DNA from 3 places in the Rhizobium sp. NXC14 genome. Region 2 is predicted to be linked to each of the others. Evidence: predicted binding sites of a transcription regulator. Region 2 holds the regulator's gene; each other region holds the start of a gene.
What was found. Region 2 encodes PhoB, which activates phosphate uptake and scavenging genes when phosphate is short. Its sites were predicted from a motif close to TGTCATNNANCTGTCAT; they were not measured.
Positions count from the first base shown of each region.

Region 1 (7,251 bases), 750 kb from region 2:
CGGCATCCTGACCACGCTCGCCTTCGCCATTCTGCCGCTCGGCCATGCCCGCGAAGTACCGGCCACCGCGCTCTTCCGCGAGCAGGGTTTTGAGGCCCGCCGTCTACCGTCCTGGCCCTATATCCTGCTTGCCGCCCTCTTCATGGCTGCCCTTGCCGGCCTTGCCATCCTCACCGCCTATGATCGTTTCATCGCCGTCGTCTTCGTCGGCGCGATCGTCTTCGCCTTCGTCGTCCTGCGCCTCGTCGCCGCCTTGATCGCCTGGCTCGCGCGCCGCAGCCCGCGTGTTCATTCGCCGGCGCTCAGGCTCGCAATCGGCAACATCCACCGCCCCGGCGCGCTGACGCCATCGGTCGTGCTCTCGCTCGGCCTTGGCCTGGCGTTGCTGGTGACCCTGACCCTGATCGACGGCAACCTGCGCCAGCAGCTGACCGGCCGAATGAACGAGGGTGCACCCAACTTCTTCTTCGTCGATATTCAGAGTGCCGAGGTCGACGCCTTCCGCAATCTTGTCCAGACGCAGGCGCCGAAGGGCAAGTTGATGGAGGTGCCGATGCTGCGCGGCCGGATCGTCGCCTTCAACGGCGAGGACGTCACCAAGATGAATGTGCCGGCCGCCGGCCGATGGGTGCTGAACGGCGATCGAGGCATCACCTACGCCGACACGCTGCCGGAAAATGCCGCCCTCACCGAAGGCATCTGGTGGCACAAGGATTATAGCGGCGAGCCGCTCGTCTCCTTCTCCTCGGAAGAGGCGCATGAACTCGGGCTCAAGATCGGAGACACGGTGACCGTGAACGTGCTGGGGCGCAATATCACGGCAAAGATTGCCAATCTGCGCCGCGTCCGATGGGAATCACTGTCGATCAATTTTGTCATGGTCTTCTCACCGAACACCTTCCGCGGCGCCCCGCATGCCTGGCTGGCGACCCTGACCGATCCCTCCTCGACGCCGGCCGAAGATGCGGCGATCCTGAAATCCGTCACCAATACCTATCCGACGATCACCAGCGTGCGAGTCAAGGACGCGATCGACATCGTCAACCAGCTCGTCGAGCAGCTTGCGACAGCGATCCGTGCCGCCGCATCGGTGGCGCTCATCGCCTCGATTCTTGTCCTGGCCGGTGCGCTCGCCGCCGGCAACAGGACGCGCACCCACGATGCGGTGGTGCTGAAGACGCTCGGCGCCACCCGCGCCATGCTGATTCGTGCCTTCAGCTACGAATATCTGATCCTCGGACTGGCGACTGCGATCTTCGCACTCTTTGCCGGCGCCATCGCCGCCTGGTTCATCGTCGCCCGCATCATGCGACTGCCGTCTGCCTTCCTGCCTGACGTGGCGGGCCTGACGCTGGTGACGGCACTCGTTCTGACAGTCGGCATCGGCCTCATCGGCACCTGGCGCATCCTCGGGCAGAAGGCGGCGCCCGTGCTGCGCGAGCTTTGAAGCTGTCCCAAGGCCTTCACCTTACGGCGATTTAACCGGCCGCGCCGTTGCAGGCCCCTTGTTTGCAAAGGGCGAAGGCCTCATATTGTCTGCAGGCATGCTGGAGCTCCGCAGCGGCGCCCGGGTCGAGAACCCCGACACCGTATCTCCTTCGGAGCTTGTAAGAGGAAACTATGGCTGATCTTCGTAACTATCAAAGCCGCGTCCAGACCGGCGAGATGATTGATCAAGGCCTGCGCGCATATATGCTCAAGGTCTACAACCTGATGGCGCTCGGCCTGGCGATCACCGGCGTGGCCGCATATCTCGGATTCAACTTCGCGGTCCAGGACGGCCAGCTCACCCAGTTTGGCGCGCTTCTGTTCCAGTCGCCGTTGCGCTGGGTCGTCATCCTTGCCCCCCTTGCGGTCGTCTTCTTCCTGAGCTTCCGCATTCATCAGATGAGCGTCTCCGCCGCCCAGACCACCTTCTGGATCTATGCCGCCCTGGTAGGGCTGTCGCTCTCGTCGATCTTCCTGGTCTATACCGGCCAGAGCGTCGTTCAGACCTTCTTCGTCACCGCCGCTTCCTTCGGCGCACTGTCGCTTTACGGCTATACCGCGAAGCGTGACCTGTCGGCGATGGGTTCGTTCCTGATCATGGGTCTCTTCGGCCTGATCATCGCCTCGCTCGTCAACATCTTCCTGGCTTCATCCGCGCTGCAGTTCGCGATTTCGGTGATCGGCGTGCTGATCTTCGCAGGCCTCACCGCCTACGACACGCAGCGGATCAAGGAACTCTACTATGAAGCCGATGACGTCGCTGTCGCCGGTCGCAAGGCCATCATGGGCGCACTGACGCTTTACCTCGACTTCCTCAACCTCTTCATGTTCCTGCTGCAGTTCATGGGCAACCGCAGATAACAGGCGCAATGCGATCGAAAAGGCGGCTTCGGCCGCCTTTTTTGTTGCGCCGGTTTCGCAGGGATGATTTTAGAGGAGCCTGCTCTTCCGATGGACCTGCCGCCCCGATGTCCTTCCTCCTGCGCAACGCCGCCCAAGCCGACATCCCCGCCATCACGGAGATCTATGGTGACTCGGTCCTGAATGGCGTTGCAAGCTACGAGATTGCGCCGCCCTCCGAGGCCGAAATGGCCCAGCGTTTTTCCGCAATAGTCAGTCAGCAATATCCCTACATCGCCGCGGCCGATGCGGACGGGAAACTCCTGGGCTACGCTTATGCGTCGGCCTTCCGCACCCGCCCCGCCTATCGCTGGATGGTGGAGGATTCAATCTACCTGGCCCCCGAAGCCCGCGGCCGTGGCATCGGCAAGGCACTGATGATCGAGCTGATCGACCGCTGCACCGCGCTTGGTTTTCGTCAGATGGTGGCCGTCATCGGTGGCGCGAGCCCGGCCTCAATCGCGCTTCATCTGAAGGCAGGTTTTGTGGAGGTCGGCCTGATGAAGGGCACCGGCTACAAGCACGGCCACTGGCTGGACACGATGCTCATGCAGCGCAGCCTCGGCGAGGGCATGACAACCGATCCGAATCCCTCCACCTACCCCGGTACGCTGTTTGCGGGCTGATAAGAGTTATTTGTCCACGAGTTTCAAGGTTTTGTCGAATACCTTGAGGACCTGGTTCAACTCGTGTCCGCGCTTCAGGATCATGCCGTTGATATTGATCACGGAATAGGCACCCTGCTTGGCGGCAAGCTTCGGGTTCTTTTCGATCCGGAAGAGCGGCATCTCGCCAGAGCGCTTGAAGACGGAAAAGACCGCTCTGTCCTTCAGATGGTCAATGGCGTAATCGCGCCATTCCCCCTCGCCCACCATGCGGCCGTAGATCCAGAGGATCGCATCCAGCTCGCGCCGATGGAAAGTCACCGGAAGCGGGTCCTTGCTTTGTTTGTATTCCCTGAGATCGACGATGACCGAGGAACTATTGTCGACGGAGCGGCTTTCGCCGTGTCGCAAATCCGGCTGATCTGTCATCAGGTCTCCAAGGCCTCCGCTTGTGACAGGAGAGTGACAGTTTGCCCGAGCCGCCGCAAATTGCAAGAGCGGCGCTCCTCACATTCGCCGCAGGTCCAGTCACGTTCGCTGGGGACCAAGCAATGCTTTCTCCCCAGTGCCGCATTTCAGTCAAAACAGCGCCTCATTTGCGGGAGATTTATGCATCCCGGTTTGGCGCCAGCGCGCCAAAGGGCCCGGCGGAGCGTATCGACCTTAACCCCAGCCCCGAATACGCTCGGCCGGGCCGCCCGCATTTCACCCGTACTCGGGTGAAATATCAGATGCTTTTTCCCGCCATCACCACGGTCGCGCCGAGGATCGCCGCCGGATCGCCGTCGGCCGTGGCCGACTGTAGCAGGATTGCGCAGCCCTCGAGCTGCGGCCGCTGCAAGACGCTCGCCGGTAGCGTCAGACTGGTCGCCTTGCCATCCCACATGCCGACGGTTTCGACGTTGGTGACGCTGTGCAGATAGGAGATTTTCTTTCCGCTGTTTTCGCCTTTTTCAACGTCGATTGTCTTCTCCTTGTCGAAATAGACCATGACGACATTGGCCTTGCCCTGTCCGGCACCGATCTTGATCTCCAGCTCGTCGCCGCGCATCGCCGCGCTGATGGGAACGGTCAGCCCATTGCCTTCGCTGCTGTAGGTGTCGATCTTGCTGTTGATGCCGGTGAGATCGGCGCCGGCCAAATGGCCGCGCCCGTTGACGATGGCTTGCGGCGTATAGACGTTGCTGCGACCCATTGTCCTCGCATAGCCGTACTGCCGCTCGGTATTTTCCTTCGAGCTCAGCGTATCGGCCCAGCCGAGATAATTCCAGTAGTCGATGTGATAGGCGAGCGCGATGACATCGCCTTGGTTCACCAGCTTGCGGAAGGCGGCATCAGCGGGAGGACAGGAGGAGCAGCCCTGTGACGTGAAAAGCTCGACGACGCCTCTGGGCTTGCCGTCTTCGGCATGCAGCGAGCCTGCAAAAGCAACGCCGGCGATCAGCGAAATCAAGAAACGGGGGGACATTCACCTGCACCTCTTTTTCAGCGCCGGCGGCGTTTTGGAACCGAAGGCTCTGAGACATGAACGTACGAATAATCCTTCCGGGTCCAAACGAAAAGTCACGAACGGGTGAGACGTAGCTCGCCCGGAAAGCGCTGAAAACAAATCATCGTGAGCCCATCGAATACTGTCGCCGCAAAGAAGAGCCGCCGGAAATTGCTCTCCGGCGGCCATTATCGTAGCAAGCTCCTAGATCCGGATGATTCCAGGCCGATTCGGCCTAAAATCTGAATCCGGATCTACATCAAAGAAGCAGAGCATGATGTTGTCCGAAAACCGCTCACACTTTTCGGCATCATGCTCGACAATCAGGCAGCGAGATCACGCAGAACCGTCTGCAGGATGCCGCCATTGTTGAGGTAGATCACCTCGTCGAGCGTATCGACGCGCGACAGCAGCGGAACTTCCTTCACCGTGCCGTCGCCATAGGTGATCTTGGCGATCTTCCTCTCGCGCGGCTTGATCTTGTCCAGCCCCTCGATGGTGACGAGCTCGTCGCCCTTGAGGCCGAGGCTCTGCCAGGTCGTGCCCTCTTCGAAGACGAAGGGGATGACGCCCATGCCGACCAGGTTCGAGCGATGGATGCGCTCGAAGGATTGGGCGATTACGGCCTTGACGCCGAGCAGGTTGGTGCCCTTGGCAGCCCAGTCGCGCGAGGAGCCGTTGCCGTATTCGACGCCGGCGAAGATGACGAGCGGCACGCCTTCGGCCTTGTACTGCATGGCGGCGTCGTAGATCGATGTCTCTTCCTTCGACGGATAGTGGATCGTGTAGCCGCCTTCCTTGCCGTTCGGGCCAAGCATGTGATTGCGGATGCGGATATTGGCGAAGGTGCCGCGCATCATCACTTCATGGTTGCCGCGCCGCGTGCCGTATTGGTTGAAGTCGGCAACGGCAACGTCATGGCCGATGAGGTATGCGCCGGCCGGCGATGCCGCCTTGATCGAACCGGCCGGAGAGATGTGGTCGGTGGTGATCTTGTCACCGAACAGGCCGAGGACGCGGGCGCCCTTGATGTCGGAGACGCCGGTGCCCTTCTTGCCCATGCCGACGAAATAGGGCGGGTTCTGGACATAGGTGGAGTTGTCGTCCCAGGCATAAGTCTGGCCCGGCGGGACCTGGACGGCCTGCCAGTTGGCATCACCCTTGAAGACGTCGGCATACTTGGTTTCGTAGAGTTCGCGGGTGACGTACTTCTGAATGAACTCCTGCACCTCGTGCGAGGTCGGCCAGATATCCTTGAGGTAGACCGGCTTGCCGTTCTGGTCTTCGCCGATCGGCTCCTTGGTCAGGTCCTTCTGGACCGTGCCGGCAAGAGCGTAGGCGACGACGAGCGGCGGCGACGCGAGATAGTTCGCCTGGACGTCGGGCGAGATGCGGCCTTCGAAGTTGCGGTTGCCGGAGAGCACGCCGGAAACAATCAGACCCTTGTCATTGATCGTCTTGGAGATCGGCGCCGGCAGCGGGCCGGAATTGCCGATGCAGGTGGTGCAGCCGAAGCCGACGAGGTTGAAGCCGAGCTTATCGAGGTCGGCCTGCAGGCCCGACTTGGCGAGATATTCGCCGACGACCTGCGATCCGGGCGCGAGCGACGTCTTGACCCACGGCTTGGTCTTCAGCCCCTTGGCAACGGCGTTGCGGGCGAGAAGGCCGGCAGCGATCAGCACCGACGGGTTGGAGGTGTTGGTGCAGGAGGTGATGGCGGCAATCGCGACGTCGCCATGGCCGAGATCGAAATCGGTGCCTTCGACTGCATAGCGGTTGTTGAGCTGCCCGGGCTTCTTGTAGTCGGCTTCCATCGACGTCGCGAAACCGGAAGCGATGTTTTCAAGCGCGATGCGGCCTTCCGGACGCTTGGGGCCTGCCATCGACGGCACGACGTCGCCGAGGTCGAGCTCCAGCGTATCGGTGAAGACGAGGTCGGAACCGTCGCCTTCTCGCCACATGCCCTGGGCCTTCGAATAGGCTTCGACAAGCGCGATGCGATCATGCGTGCGGCCGGACATGGTGAGATAGTTGATGGTTTCGCCGTCAACCGGGAAGAAGCCGCAGGTCGCGCCGTATTCCGGACCCATGTTGCCGATCGTCGCACGGTCGGCGAGCGGCATGTTGTCCATGCCGGGGCCGAAGAATTCGACGAACTTGGAAACGACACCCTTCTTGCGCAGCATCTGCACGACGGTCAGAACGAGGTCGGTCGCGGTGACACCTTCCTTGAGCTTGCCGGTCAGCTTGAAGCCGATAACTTCGGGCAGAAGCATCGAAACCGGCTGGCCGAGCATGGCGGCTTCAGCCTCGATACCGCCCACACCCCAGCCGAGAACGCCGAGACCGTTGATCATCGTCGTGTGGCTGTCGGTGCCGACGCAGGTGTCGGGATAGGCGATCGTCTCGCCGTCCTCTTCCTTGGTCCAGACGGTCTGGCCGAGATATTCGAGGTTGACCTGGTGACAGATCCCGGTGCCGGGGGGAACGACCCGGAAGTTCTTGAATGCCTGCTGGCCCCACTTCAGGAAGCGGTAGCGTTCGCCGTTGCGCTGATATTCCAGCTCGACATTCTTGGCGAAGGCCTGCGGCGTGCCGAATTCGTCGACGATGACGGAGTGGTCGATGACGAGATCGACGGGAACGAGCGGGTTGATCTTCTCGGGATCACCGCCGAGCGACACCATCGCGTCGCGCATCGCGGCCAGATCGACGACCGCGGGAACGCCGGTGAAGTCCTGCATCAGCACGCGCGCCGGGCGATAGGCG
Region 1 is NZ_CP021030.1:4,257,406-4,264,656, forward strand. Features, by position in the region: gene NXC14_RS20815 (ABC transporter permease) at 1-1,447, shown strand, start outside; gene NXC14_RS20820 (Bax inhibitor-1/YccA family protein) at 1,621-2,349, shown strand; gene NXC14_RS20825 (GNAT family N-acetyltransferase) at 2,457-3,014, shown strand; gene NXC14_RS20830 (DUF2794 domain-containing protein) at 3,021-3,422, opposite strand; gene NXC14_RS20835 (thioredoxin family protein) at 3,721-4,461, opposite strand; gene acnA (aconitate hydratase AcnA) at 4,806-7,251, opposite strand, start outside.
Region 1: NXC14_RS20830 (DUF2794 domain-containing protein) is a predicted target of PhoB. The motif match lies at 3,445-3,461, and genes of this name have one in related genera.

Region 2 (7,251 bases):
TGCAATGCGTATCTTTTTCGCGCCAAGCGCGACTAATGTTATTCCGCCGGCTGAAGCTCGGCTGCTTCGAAGCGGTATGTGGTCGAGCAGAATTCACAGGTGACGGATATCTCGCCGTTTTCCTGGCTGGCCTCGATCTCCTCGGCGGTGAAGCCCTTCAGCACGTTGCCTATTTTTTCCCGCGAGCAGCTGCAGCGGTCGAAGACGGCGCGGGGCTCGAAGACGCGCACGCCGCGCTCGTGGAACAGGCGGAACAAGAGACGTTCGGTGCCGACCTGCGGATCGGTCAGCTCGTCGGCATCGATGGTCTCGACCAGCGAGCGCGCTTCGGTCCAGGCGTCATCCTCGCCATGCGGACGGTCGCCGTTATCGCCGTCGCCGCCGTGGAGATCAGGCTGGCGCATGCGCTCCGGTGCCTCCGGCAGGAACTGGGCGACGAGGCCGCCTGCCCGCCAACGATGGCGCGGCTTGCCGGCATCGTCACGGTCGAAAAGTTCGGCCGCAGCCAGGCGCACCCGCGTCGGGATCTGCTCCGACTGGCGGAAATAGACGCCGGCGATCTCCTCGAGCGACGTGCCGTCGAGGGCGACAATGCCCTGGTAAGGCTGCGCGAACTTGCCCTGATCGATGGTGAAGGCGAGCACGCCCTTGCCGAGCAGTTGCTCCGGCTCGGTCTCGCCTGAGGCAATCGCCTGGTCGAGCAGCGCCCGGTCGAAACGGGCATAGGCACGCACGTTCTCCGGCGTCGAGAAATCGGCGACGAGCAGATCGACCGGGCCGTCGCCCTTGGTCTGCACGGTGAACTTGCCGTCGAACTTCAGCGAGGTGCCGAGCAGCACCGTCAGTACGACGACTTCGGCGAGCAGCCGGGCGACGGGCGCGGGATAATGATGGCGCTCGAGGATCGCATCGAGCATGGGGCCGAGCTGGACGGCGCGGCCGCGCACATCCAGACCCTCCACCTGAAAGGGGACGACATGATCATCGCCGGCGAAATCGAACTGGCCGAGGGCGGCTGCAGCTTCTGCCATGGCTTTACTCCTAGTTTCTGGAGCGGCGGCCAAAGTGTCCGGCGCTCGCGCAGTCGGGCCGCAAGCTTATGACTCGCAACATCCGATTATGGTTCAGATCGCGCCCAGGCACCAAGCAAGAATCGACTTCTGCGCATGAAGACGGTTTTCCGCTTCATCGAAGACCACGGATTGCGGGCCGTCGATCACCTCGTCCGTCACTTCCTCACCGCGATGAGCAGGCAAGCAATGCATGAACAATGCATCGCTGCCGGCCTTGGCCATCAAGGCCGCATTGACCTGATAAGGCTGGAAGACGTTGTGACCCCGGGCCCGATGTTCCTGATTCATGGAGACCCAGGTATCGGTCACCACGCAATCGGCGCCTTCGACCGCACGGTCGGCATCATGGCAGAGCATGACTTCGGCGCCCTCATTGCGGGCCCAGTTCAGATAGTGATCCTTAGGCTCCGAGCCAAGAGGCACGGCCATGTTCATGCGGTAGCCGAAGCGCGCAGCCCCTTCCACCAGCGAATGCAGCACATTGTTGCCGTCGCCGGTCCATGCGATCGTCTTGCCCTTGATCGGGCCGCGATGCTCCTCGAAGGTCATGATATCGGCCATGATCTGGCAGGGGTGGGTGTCGTCCGTCAGCGCATTGATCACAGGCACGGTCGCGTGCTCGGCGAGCTCCAAAAGCCTGGAATGCTCGGTGGTGCGGATCATGATCGCATCGACATAGCGCGACAGCACCTTGGCGGTGTCGCCGATCGTCTCGGCGCGGCCGAGCTGCATTTCAGTACCGGAGAGAAACAGCGTTTCGCCGCCGAGCTGGCGCATGCCGACGTCGAAGGAAACGCGGGTGCGCGTCGACGGCTTTTCGAAGATCATCGCCAGCATCTTGCCGGCGAGCGGCTTGTCGCCCTTGCCGGATTTGAAGGCCTGCTTGCGGGCGAGCGCGTCGTTCATGATAGTTCTGAGGTCGGCCGAGGTGACGGCCGAAAGATCGAGGAAATGTTTAGGAGCCATGTTCTTACCTGTCGTGCGCCCGAAGGCGGCGATCCCTTCAAGCCGTCTTCTTGATCTTGGCGGCGCGGATGCTCTCGGCGGCGCGCTCGAGGCGCACGAGCCCCTCGCGGGCTTCTTCGGCAGTGACCACCAGCGGCGGAAGAAGGCGGATGACGTTGTCGCCGGCCGGCACGCCGAGCAGATGCGCGGCGCGGATCGCCTGCAGCAATTCGGCCGAGGGAACCGCAGCCTTGACGCCGAGCAGAAGCCCCTCGCCTCGGATATCCTCGATAACATCGGGATACCGATCCTTGAGCGAGGCCAGCCCCTGGCGGAAGACGAGCGCGACGTCGCGCACATGCTCAAGGAAGCCATCGGCGAGGATGACGTCGAGTACGGCACTGCCGACCGCCATGGCCAGCGGATTGCCGCCATAGGTCGAACCATGCGTGCCGGCCTTCATGCCGGAGGCAGCCTCGGCCGTGGCAAGGCAGGCGCCGAGCGGGAAACCGCCGCCGATGCCCTTGGCAACGGCCATGATATCGGGCGTGATGCCGGACCATTCATGGGCGAAGAGCTTGCCGGTGCGGCCGACGCCGGTCTGGACCTCGTCGAGGATCAGCAGCAGGCCGTTTTCGTCGCAGATCCGGCGAAGCGCCTTCATGAATTCGCCGGTGGCGGGACGCACGCCGCCCTCGCCTTGCACCGGCTCGATCAGGATTGCGGCCGTCGCATCGGTAATGGCGGCGCGGACGGCCTCGATGTCGCCGAACGGCACCTGATCGAAACCCGGAGCCTTGGGGCCGAAACCTTCGAGATATTTCTCCTGACCGCCGGCGGCAATCGTCGCGAGCGTGCGCCCATGGAAGGCACCCTCGAAGGTGATGATATGGAACCGCTCGGGATGCCCCTTGGAAAACTGGTAGCGGCGCGCGGTCTTGATGGCGCATTCGAGCGCCTCGGCGCCAGAATTGGTGAAGAACACCTTATCGGCGAAGGTAGCGTCCGTCAGGCGCTTGGCGAGGCGCTCCTGGCCGGGGATCTCATAGATGTTGGAGAGGTGCCAGACCTTGTCGGCCTGCTCCTTCAGCGCCGCGACCACATGCGGGTTGCCATGGCCGACGGAGGTGACGGCGACACCGGCGCCGAAATCGAGATAGCGCTCGCCGCTCTCGGTGATCAGCCATACGCCCTCGCCTCGCTCGAACCGCAGCGGGGCGCGAGAATAGGTGTCATAAAGCGGCGCGGCTTCAGCCATGGCGCGGGTCTCCCGTTCAATGTTGTCTTGCACGGACTCCGGCTAACAAAACCAGGTCCAAAAAATCAAAAATGCCGCCTTTCGGCGGCGAGCGGTACTATTTCCTTTTCGCGCTGCAATGTCAACAAAACTGGCGCCTTAGCCTATGCAGCAAGCTTGTGCAGCGGCACTTTCGGCCTTCAACAGGCATTATTGCAGAAATGCCACGCAGAGGCAGCAAGTTGGGGAAAACTTGAAATTCGATTCATCCGGATTCCCGCGACTCTTGTCACGGAGTCAGCCTCACACTAGGTTAAAGTTCAATTACTAGACTGCATGCGGCGGAACTAGTCACCAAAATTGATCAAGCGTTTCTTGTTTCGGAGGCTTCCGGGACAACGGTGAGGGATTCTGCCATCACCAACGCAAAAGGTGGAGACAGGGCATGAACTGGACAGACGAGCGGGTCGAGAAACTCAAGAAGCTTTGGGCCGAAGGACTGAGCGCCAGCCAGATTGCTGCGCAGCTTGGCGGCGTCAGCCGAAATGCCGTTATCGGCAAGGTGCACAGGCTCAGCCTTCCCGGCCGCGCCAAGGCCGGCGGCACGGCCACCGCGGCGCGCACGCCGAAGCGCCAGACAGCCGCGCCGCGCGCGCCGAACTACGCCTCCCGGATCACCACCCGCACCGTGACCCGTCAACAGGGCGCAACGATGCTGAAGGAAGAGATCGAGGTCGATGCCGTCGAGGAAATGGAATATGTGCCGGCCGGCAATGTGGTCGTGCCGATTTCTCGCCGCCTCGGCCTGACGGAGCTCACCGAACGCACCTGCAAATGGCCGGTCGGCGACCCGCTCAAGGAAGATTTCCATTTCTGCGGCTGCGAGTCCCCCGACAATTCGCCCTATTGCAGCTATCATCAGAAGCTTGCCTATCAGCCGATCAACGAAAGGCGCCGGGCCGCGGCACGGGTCAGCTGAGCGGACAGGTATTGCCGAGAACGAGAAACGGGCCGAGTGGCCCGTTTTTTTATTCGATTGGGGAAGTGACCTTTGCGTTTAGCAACCAAGCCAACCCCACACTCCGTCATCCCGGGGCTTGGAGGAGAAGTGGTGCCTGGACAGATAAGCCACGCCAGTGCGATGAAGCTGGTTCTGCAGCGGCGATGGATCGGCGGCAAAAACGGGTGCTACAGGTTGCACCACCGGCGCGTTTGGCGAGAGCGCCAACCACACGCTCCGTCATCCCGGGGCTTGACCCGGCTTGACCCTGGGATCGACAACCAAGCACTCGGCTTCGATAATTTCCCTGCAGTTGGATGCATCCCTGTTCCCGCAGCGCCGGCCCGATGGATCCCAGGGTCAAGCCCTGGGATGACGGAGGAGAGGTGATGCCGGGACAAGTCGGCTCTGCAGGCGCGATGGAAAGGTGGTGCCGAGACGCATAAGCCTCGCCGGCGCAATGACGCTGGCGAAGAAGCGGCTGCGATCGACGACGGCAAGGGGGGCCTCACAAGCCGTACTGCCGTGCGTTTGGCGGGAACGCCCATCTCACACACTCCCTCAGCCTCAGGCTTCCATAGAATAGCCGGCGCCGCGGACGGTGCGGATGACGTCCTGCATGTTGGAGAAGTTCAGCGCCTTGCGCAGGCGTCCGACATGGACGTCGACGGTTCGTTCGTCGACATAGATGTCGTGACCCCAGACGCCGTCGAGCAGCTGCGAGCGGGAAAAGACCCGGCCCGGCGACGACATCAGGAATTCCAGCAGGCGAAATTCGGTCGGGCCGAGGCGGACTTCGCGGCTCTTGCGGTGGACGCGATGGGTTTCGCGGTCGAGCTCGATATCGCCGCATTTCAGCACCGAGGACAGCACCTCGGGGCGGGCACGGCGCAGCATCGCCTTGACGCGGGCGACGAGTTCGGGGGTCGAGAAGGGCTTGACGACATAATCGTCGGCGCCGGTGGACAGTCCGCGCACACGCTCGCTCTCCTCGCCGCGCGCCGTCAGCATGATGATCGGCAGTCGCTCGGTTTCCGGCCGCATGCGCAGGCGCCGGCAGAGTTCGATGCCGGAGACGCCGGGCAGCATCCAGTCGAGGATGAGCAGGTCGGGCGTGCGCTCCTGAAGCCTGATTTCGGCCTCGTCGCCGCGCAGGATGGTATCGACCTCGAAGCCTTCGGCTTCGAGATTATAGCGAAGGAGCACGCTGAGCGCTTCCTCGTCTTCAACAACTGCGACTCTCGGGATCATGCGTGTCCGTCTCCTCGCGCACAAGCCTTAAACTCGGGGTCTAAGCAGGCGTCCTGCGCAAATTCAGAAATTGGCTGCGACCTCTTTGCGCGCCCCGAACGGGCGCGCACGCAATCTTGGAAGGATTATTCCGTCGCGGCGCCGACGGTGTTGGCGCTGTCATCCTTCGGGCGATCACCTTCCGGCTGGGCGCCTGTTGCCATGTAGTAGATCGTCTCGGCGATGTTGGTGGCATGGTCGCCGATGCGTTCGATGTTCTTGGCGCAGAAGAGCAGATGCGTGCAGCTCGTGATGTTGCGCGGATCTTCCATCATGTAGGTCAAGAGCTCGCGGAACAGCGAGGTGTACATGGCGTCGATCTCGTTGTCGCGTTCGCGGATGGCGGTCGCCTTGTCGGCAGCGCGTGTCGTATAGACGTCGAGCACTTCCTTGAGCTGGACAAGCGCCAGCTCGGAGAGATGCTCGAGACCGCGGGCGAGCTTGCGGGGCACGCCGGTGCTCTGCACGGCGATGACGCGCTTGGCGGTGTTCTTGCCGAGGTCGCCGACGCGTTCGAGATCGGCGGCGATGCGGATCGAACCCATGATTTCGCGCAGGTCCGCCGCCATCGGCTGACGGCGGGCGATGGTGACGATCGCCTTGTCGCCGATTTCGCGCTCGGTATGATCGAGGATCACGTCGTCGGAGATGACCTTCTGCGCCAGCGCGGTATCGCCGTTGACCAGCGCCCGGACCGATTCGGCGACCATCTGTTCGGCCAGGCCGCCCATTTCGGAAATCCGCCTGGAAAGGAACTTCAGATCATCATCATAGGCAGAATAAATATGTGTCGATGCCATGGGGCTTTGTCCTCGAATAAGGGGAAGGCTTCGGATGGCCGTGATCAGCCGAAGCGACCCATGATGTAGTCCTGGGTACGGGGATCGTCCGGATTGGTGAACATCTTGTCGGTGTCGTTCTCCTCGACAAGATTGCCGAGGTGGAACATGGCGGTGCGCTGCGAGACGCGCGCGGCCTGCTGCATGGAGTGGGTGACGATGACGATCGTATAGTTTTCGCGGAGCTCGTGGATCAGCTCCTCGACCTTGGCGGTGGCGATCGGGTCAAGGGCCGAGCAGGGCTCGTCCATCAGGATGACTTCCGGGCTGACGGCAACGGCGCGGGCAATGCACAGGCGCTGCTGCTGACCGCCGGAGAGGCCCGTGCCGGATTCGTGCACGCGGTCCTTGACCTCGTTCCAGAGGCCGGCGCGCTGCAGGCTGCTCTCGACGATCTGGTCGAGATCGGCCTTCGACTTGGCGAGACCGTGGATGCGGGGGCCGTAGGAGACGTTTTCATAGATCGACTTGGGGAATGGGTTCGGCTTCTGGAAAACCATGCCGACGCGGGCGCGAAGTTCGACGACGTCGATATCCGGATCATAGATATCGTCGCTGTCGAGCGTGATCTTGCCGGTAACGCGGCACCCCTCGATCGTGTCGTTCATGCGGTTCAGGCTTCGCAGGAAGGTCGACTTGCCGCAGCCCGAGGGGCCGATCAGGGCGGTTACGGTGTTTTCGCGGATGTTCAGGTTCACGTCGAAAAGCGCGCGCTTCTCGCCGTAGTATACGGAGACATCCTGTCCGATCATTTTATACGGGACGTTGCTCATCTTCTGATCCAGCGCCTTTTCAACTGCAGCTTCCGTCAGCATGTTCATGATGTTTAACTCCGTTTACCAGCGGCGCTCGAAGCGACGACGCAAG
Region 2 is NZ_CP021030.1:512,812-520,062, reverse strand. Features, by position in the region: gene NXC14_RS02545 (Hsp33 family molecular chaperone) at 39-1,031, opposite strand; gene argF (ornithine carbamoyltransferase) at 1,125-2,039, opposite strand; gene NXC14_RS02535 (aspartate aminotransferase family protein) at 2,077-3,276, opposite strand; gene NXC14_RS02530 (GcrA family cell cycle regulator) at 3,701-4,234, shown strand; gene phoB (phosphate regulon transcriptional regulator PhoB) at 4,823-5,506, opposite strand; gene phoU (phosphate signaling complex protein PhoU) at 5,632-6,345, opposite strand; gene pstB (phosphate ABC transporter ATP-binding protein PstB) at 6,390-7,205, opposite strand; gene pstA (phosphate ABC transporter permease PstA) at 7,221-7,251, opposite strand, start outside.

Region 3 (7,251 bases), 500 kb from region 2:
CCGCTGGTTTCCGCCTCGCCCTACACTGAGGCGGTCGGGCAGGGGGCGAACCGGATCTATCGCGCCCGCTTCGTCGGCTTCGCCAGCAAGGACGCCGCCGCCTCCGCCTGCGATGCGCTGAAGCAGCGCTCCTATGACTGCGTGCTGCTGCCCGACCACAGCTGATCCCAGCGGCATCATACTCGGCTCTGGACAAGCAGCGGGAATCAGCGTCTCCTCCATAAACAAAAGGAGAACATCCATGCTGCGCCGTCTCGCCGACCAGTTCGAAGCCGCTTCCGCTGTCCATGTCGCCGAGAGCGGCATCGAGCGGGATGACGACTGGTTCCTTTTGAAGCTGCAGGAGGAAATGGGAGAGCTCACCCAGGCCTGGAACCGGCTGACCGGTCGGGGCCGTGCCAAAGGCCGCTCTCCCGAGGATATCAGGCGCGATCTCGCCGACGAGACTGCCGACCTGCTCGGTCACCTCCTGCTGTTTGCTCGCCGTAACGACATCGACATCGCCGCCGCGGTCGAACGGAAGTGGCGGTTTCAGCCGGCACAGACGACCTAAGCGCCACGTCAGCTGTCCGATCGACTAAGAGAGCTGGCCCAACAGGCTCACGAGCCAGAACGAAACTGCCGAAATCATTGCCGCGGCCGGCAGGGTGATGATCCATGCGATCACGATGTTGCCGGCAAGCCCCCACCTGACGGCGGAGACGCGCCGGGCGGCGCCGACGCCGATGATGGCGCCGGTAATGGTGTGGGTGGTCGAAACGGGGATGCCGAGCCAGGTGGCGCCGAACAGCGTCAAGGCACCGCCCGTTTCGGCGCAGAATCCTTGCATCGGGTTCAGCCGGGTGATCTTCGAGCCCATCGTATGGACGATGCGCCAGCCGCCGAACAAGGTGCCGAGCGCCATCGCCGCCTGGCATGAAATCACCACCCAGAGCGGCACGTGGAAGCTGCCACCGAGATAGCCTTGCGAGTAAAGAAGCACGGCAATGATGCCCATGGTCTTCTGGGCGTCATTGCCGCCGTGACCGAGCGAATAGAGCGATGCCGACACGAATTGCAGAAAACGGAAGGACCGGTCGACGGCAAAAGGCGTTTGCCGGATGAAGGTCCAGGTCACCGCCAGAATGAGGAACAATGCCAGCAGGAACCCGATCATCGGCGACATGACGATGGCGCTCGCGGTCTTGAGAAGGCCGCTCCAGACGATCGAGCTCAACCCTGCTTTGGCAAGGCCCGCACCGACCAGCCCGCCGACCAGGGCATGGGATGAACTGGAGGGAATACCGAAGATCCAGGTCACGACATTCCAGACGATGGCGCCGATCAAGGCCGCGAAAATCACCTGCGGTGTCACGATCGCCGGATCGATGATGCCGGTCCCGAGCGTCTCGGCCACATGCAGGCCGAAGAACAGGAAGGCGATGAAATTAAAGAATGCCGCCCAGAAGACCGCATATTGCGGCCTCAGGACCCGTGTCGAGACGATTGTTGCGATCGAATTGGCCGCATCATGCAGCCCATTGAGAAAATCGAACAGCAGCGCGACGCCGATGAGGCCGACAAGAAGCGGAAGAGCGAGGGCGGCATCCATCAGACATTCTCGATCACGATGCCGCTGATCTCGTTGGCGACGTCCTCGAAACGGTCGACCACCTTCTCCAGCTCGCCGTAGATCTCGCTGCCGATCAAATAGGCCATCGCATTGCCGGCGCGGTGCCGGCGAAACAGATCCTTGAGCCCCTGCTCGTGCAACTCGTCGGAGCGCCCTTCCACCCGCGTGACCTGTTCGACGATGGCAGAAAGCCGCGGCGCATTGGCGTTCATGCGATCGAGCAAGGGAATGGCCTCGGCGATGAGATTGGCAGCTTCCACAACGGTCTTGCCCATCTCCTGCATCCCCGGATCGAAGCTGGTCTGCTCGAAGAGCCGGATGGTTTTGACGGTCTTGTGCATCATGTCGATCGCATCATCCATGGATTGGATGAGATCCTTGATGTCTCCACGATCGAAAGGTGTGATGAAGCTACGCCGGACGGCCTGCATGACTTCGCGCGTTATATCGTCGGCCTGATCTTCCAACCGCACGATCGTTTCGCATTGATGCTCGATCTCTACTCCCGACAGCAACCTGTCCAGAGCCTGTGCGGCGCCGACGATCGTTCTGGAATGTTGTTCGAAAAGGACGAAAAACCGGTCTTCGCGCGGCATCAATTTCCGAAACCAACCCAGCATGAACACCTCGTGATTTTTGATCTGCGCTATGGATGACGAGCCGTCCTAAACCCTATCCCGTTGAAGAGATAGGGCCGAGTTTCGGTTTGTGACAGTTTTATGACAGTTGTGGCGCGACAGGAACATGGCCGTTATCGGCCGCCGACCCTTTGCGGCATCCGCAGTCAGCCGACCTTATACCGGTAAAACGTGGTGTCCACGGCCATCAGCGGGAAGGAGCGGGGCAGGGCGCTCTTGGCAATCTCGGTAAAGCCGTTCTTCTCGTAGAAGCGATGGGCGGCAACGAATTTGTCCGTGGTGCCGAGGAAGATGTCGGTGAGGCCGGCATCTCTGGCGTGGTCGAACAGGCGCTCGAGAAGCCGCGCTGCCACGCCGTGCTCGCGGCCGCGAACCTCGGCGGCGACGAACATCTTGCGCAGCGCTGCCTGATTGTTACCGATATCCTTCAAGCCCAGCGTTCCGACGATCGCGCCGTCCTTGACGGCGACCCAGAACTGACCTTTGCCGGATTGGTAGAAATCCGGGATGACCCGGAGATCCGGCTGCGCATCGGCTGTGATGTCGATGCCGAACTCCTCGCGCTGAATCGGCAGGATCACCGACAGCACGTCATCGGCATCGCCGGCGGCAAAGGGTCTGATTTCGATCTCTGCCATGAGGAAATACTCCGCCTCAGGTCTGCGTGCCGCCGACGGTGATCTGATCCATGCGCAGATGCGGCTGGCCGACGCCGACCGGAACCCATTGGCCGGCCTTGCCGCAATTGCCGATGCCGGTATCGAGCTTCATGTCGTTGCCGATCATCGACACCCGCTTCATCGCATCCGGGCCATTGCCGATCAGCATCGCCCCCTTGATCGGCGCGCCGAGCTTGCCGTTCTCGATCAGATAGGCCTCGGTGCAGCCGAAGACGAATTTGCCGGAGGTGATGTCGACCTGACCGCCGCCGAAGGAGACGGCATAGATGCCCTTCTTCACCGAGGCGATGATCTCTTCGGGCGTCTTGTCGCCGCCGAGCATATAGGTGTTGGTCATGCGCGGCATCGGCACGTGGGCATAGCCCTGGCGGCGGCCATTGCCGGTCGGCGCCATGCCCATCAGCCGGGCATTCTGCCGGTCCTGCATGTAGCCGACCAGCTTGCCGTTCTCGATCAGCACGTTGTAGCCGGACGGCGTACCCTCGTCGTCGATCGTGATCGAGCCGCGGCGGTTGTCGATCGTGCCGTCATCGACGACGGTGACGCCGGGCGCGGCGACGATCTGGCCGAGAAGGCCTGCAAAGGCCGACGTCTTCTTGCGGTTGAAATCGCCTTCCAGCCCGTGGCCGACGGCCTCGTGCAGCATCACGCCCGGCCAGCCGGAGCCGAGAACGACGTCCATCGTGCCGGCCGGCGCATCGATCGCTTCCAGATTGACGAGCGCCTGGCGCAGCGCCTCGTCGGCGCCATATTGCCAGCTGCCCTCGGCAATGAAATCGCCAAAGCCGATGCGCCCGCCGCTGCCGTGAGAGCCGCTCTCCTGCCGCTCGCCTTCGCCGACCACGACGGAAATATTGATGCGGGTCATCGGCCGGATGTCGCGGACACGGTGGCCGTCGGCGCGCAGGATGTCGACGACCTGCCAGCTCGCCGCGACCGAAGCAGTCACCTGCCGCACCTTGTCGTTCTTGCTCCTGAGATAGGCGTCGATATCCTGCAGGACCTTGACCTTCTCCTCGAAGCTCGGCTGGCCGATCGGGTTCTGGTCGCCGTAGAATTTCTTGTTGGTGCCTTGCGGGGCTGCAGCATAGGAGCCGGAATAGCCGCGCGTCACCGCGCCGACGGCATCGGCCGCCCGCTTCAGCGCCGCCACCGAGAGATCGCCGGCATGGGCATAACCCACGGCTTCGCCGGCAACGGCGCGAAGCCCGAACCCCTGTTCCGTATTGAAGCTGCCGCCCTTCAGCCGGCCATTGTCGAAGGTCAGCGCCTCGGCCTGGGCATGCTCGATAAACAGCTCGCCGTCATCGGCGCCGGCGAGCGCTTCGGCGACAAGGCCGCGCATCGTGGCCTCGTCGGCATCGAAAAGCGTCAGGAGATCGGTGGTCATGGTCTGGCTCCAATGGCATGCGTTCGGGAATGCGCTTGCGCCTTAGATAGGGCTCAACCTTATAAGGAGTGAAGCCCTGTCTTCGAATTATTCTTTGTTGGGCAGAGCGATCTTGGAAATGGAATGGCTTCGAAAGAGATGTAAGCGTTTTATCGTTTCGCGCTGGGTGGCGGCGCGGCTGTTTTGAGATGATCAGTTAGGGGCCTATTTGCTTGAAATGATGAGACGTGGTGCGAGTGGAGTTGTTCTCGCTCTTCTTTTTCCGGTGACTGGCCTAGCGGCCGACAACGATCTCGAGGACTGCCCCTCACCCTAACCCTCTCCCCGTAAACGGGGCGAGGGGACTTGCTCTGCGAGGGTGAGGTGGGAACCGAGAGGTCCCGGCATGGTCCCTTCGCCCCGTTTACGGGGAGAAGGTGGCGGCAGCCGGATGAGGGGGGCGGACCCATGGTAGACGGCCGCCAGCCTCACGGCAGCGCGTCAAAACCTTCGGCGAAGCCCTTGAGGTCGACGGGGATGCCGATGCCTTCTTCCGGGGTCTGGAAGACGATGAAGGTGGCCTGGGCGCCGCTGCGGAAGGTCTTCAGCAGCTCGTCCTCGAGCACGACTTCGGCATAACAGCCGTCGGCGAAGCAGCGGACGAAGTAGGCGCGGCCGATATCCTTGCCGTCGACATTGAGGCCGAGGCCGTTCGGCAGGAGCACGCCGAGCGGCGCCAGCACGCGCAGGATCTTCGATTTGCGGTCGGCCGTCTTCAAGACGACGACGGAAAGCCCGACCTCCGGCCGGTCCTCGGCGATGACATTCTGCATCAGCGCGCATTGCTCGGTCGCCGCGCCGGCCGGCTTGTCGCAGACGACAGACCATGCGCCGTGATTGGATTTCACTGTGCCCGGCGCCTGCGGCTGGGTCTGGCCGGGCGTCACCTGGATATTCGGGTTGGCAGCCGGGGGCTGCTGGGCCAGGGCAGGGGCGGCCGGTGCAGGGGTGGCCGGTGCAGGGGTGGTGGGCGTGGCCGGGGAAGGGGCGGGTTGCTGCGCGAAGACGGGCGTCGTCGCTGCGGCCGCGATGCTTGCAGTCACGAGAAGCGACCGCGCGAGGGAACGGAAACCCATGGAAACCTCTGGATATCGAATCATTGCGGCTATTGTTGAAGCTGCCCACCGGAAATGAAAAGCCCCACCCCGTGAAAACCGGGGGACTGCGGCAGAAATTGGACCTTTGTCATATAATGTACGGCGGGCGGATCGGCCGGAAAGGGCATTTTTCATATGCCGATGAAAAACTTGGGATGTTTTGCCGTTCGGCCTGCCTGTGCTTTAAGCAAAAATGCCGCATAGACAATTGCTCCTGCCTGTTGCGGCAAATGCCAAACTGTGGTTTGAAGCGCTGAAGATGGCAAGGATTCTGCGTTCGATTTAGCAGGTCAAGCGCTCGAGGGAGATAATAAGGTGATGAAGAAGGCTTATGCAGCCCTGACCACGCTGGTCTGTCTGCTTTTTGCTTCCGGCACATATGCCGACCAGCCGACGCCGTGGCAGGCGACGCTGCAGCCGGCGGCGACGCCGATCATGCGGGAAATTCATTGGTTCGAACAATATACCCTGTGGTTTATCGTTCCGATCACGCTCTTCGTCCTGATCCTGCTCATCGTCGTCTGCTTCAAGTTCCGCGCCAGCGCTAACCCGGTTCCGTCGCGCACGAGCCACAATACGCTGATCGAGGTCATCTGGACCGTGGGGCCGGTCCTGGTGCTGCTCTTCCTCGCCATTCCCTCCTTCAACCTTCTGACAGCCCAGCTGACGCTGCCCGAAAATCCTGACGTGACGATCAAGGCGACCGCCACCCAGTGGCAGTGGAACTATGAATATGAAGGTTCGGGCGACAGCCCGCTCGCCTTCGATTCCTACCTCTTGAAGGATCAGGATCGCGCGGCCGCCGGCAAGGAAGACAAGTCGGTCTATCCGAGACTGCTCGCCGTCGACAACGAGCTGGTGCTGCCGGTCAATAAGACGGTCCGCGTTCTCGTGACCGCGGCACCGACCGACGTCATCCACGCTTTCGCCATGCCGTCCTTCGGCATCAAGATCGACGCCGTGCCGGGCCGCCTGAACGAGACCTGGTTCAGGGCCGAGCGCGAAGGCCTGTTCTATGGCCAGTGTTCCGAACTCTGCGGCAAGGACCATGCGTTCATGCCGATCGCCATCCGCGTCGTCTCCGAGGACAAGTACAAGCAGTGGCTGACCACGGCCGCCAGCGACCTGCCCGGCGCCTACAAGACACTCATGGCCACAACCGATGGTCCCGCAAAGACCGTCGACGTTGCCGAAGCACAGTAATTAAAGGGGATCGGGACAATGGCTGGACCTTCCGCTCACGACGATCATTCTCATGCCCACCACGACCATGCGCATGATGATCACGATCACCATGATCACGGGCACAAGCCGAGCTTTATCAATCGCTGGCTGTTCTCGACCAACCACAAGGACATCGGTACGCTCTACCTGATCTTCGCAATCATCGCCGGCATCATCGGCGGCGCGCTGTCGGTGGCCATGCGCATGGAGCTGCAGGAGCCGGGCATCCAGATCTTCCACGGCCTGGCCTCGATGGTCTACGGCTATGAGGGCGATGCCGCGATTGACGGCGCCAAGCAGATGTTCAACATGTTCACGACGGCGCACGCGCTGATCATGATCTTCTTCATGGTCATGCCGGCGATGATCGGCGGTTTTGCCAACTGGATGGTGCCGATCATGATCGGCGCCCCCGACATGGCCTTCCCGCGCCTGAACAACATCTCCTTCTGGCTGATCGTTCCGGCCTTCGCGCTGCTCTTGCTGTCGATGTTCGTCGAGGGCCCGGCAGGCGCTTACGGCACCGGCGGCGGCTGGACGATGTATCCGCCGCTGGCAACGAGCGGCACGC
Region 3 is NZ_CP021030.1:1,008,087-1,015,337, forward strand. Features, by position in the region: gene NXC14_RS04880 (D-alanyl-D-alanine carboxypeptidase family protein) at 1-165, shown strand, start outside; gene NXC14_RS04885 (pyrophosphatase) at 242-553, shown strand; gene NXC14_RS04890 (inorganic phosphate transporter) at 578-1,591, opposite strand; gene NXC14_RS04895 (DUF47 domain-containing protein) at 1,591-2,232, opposite strand; gene NXC14_RS04900 (GNAT family N-acetyltransferase) at 2,397-2,888, opposite strand; gene tldD (metalloprotease TldD) at 2,905-4,320, opposite strand; gene NXC14_RS04910 (invasion associated locus B family protein) at 4,788-5,459, opposite strand; gene coxB (cytochrome c oxidase subunit II) at 5,775-6,659, shown strand; gene ctaD (cytochrome c oxidase subunit I) at 6,678-7,251, shown strand, end outside.
Region 3: NXC14_RS04895 (DUF47 domain-containing protein) is a predicted target of PhoB. The motif match lies at 2,321-2,337, and genes of this name have one in related genera.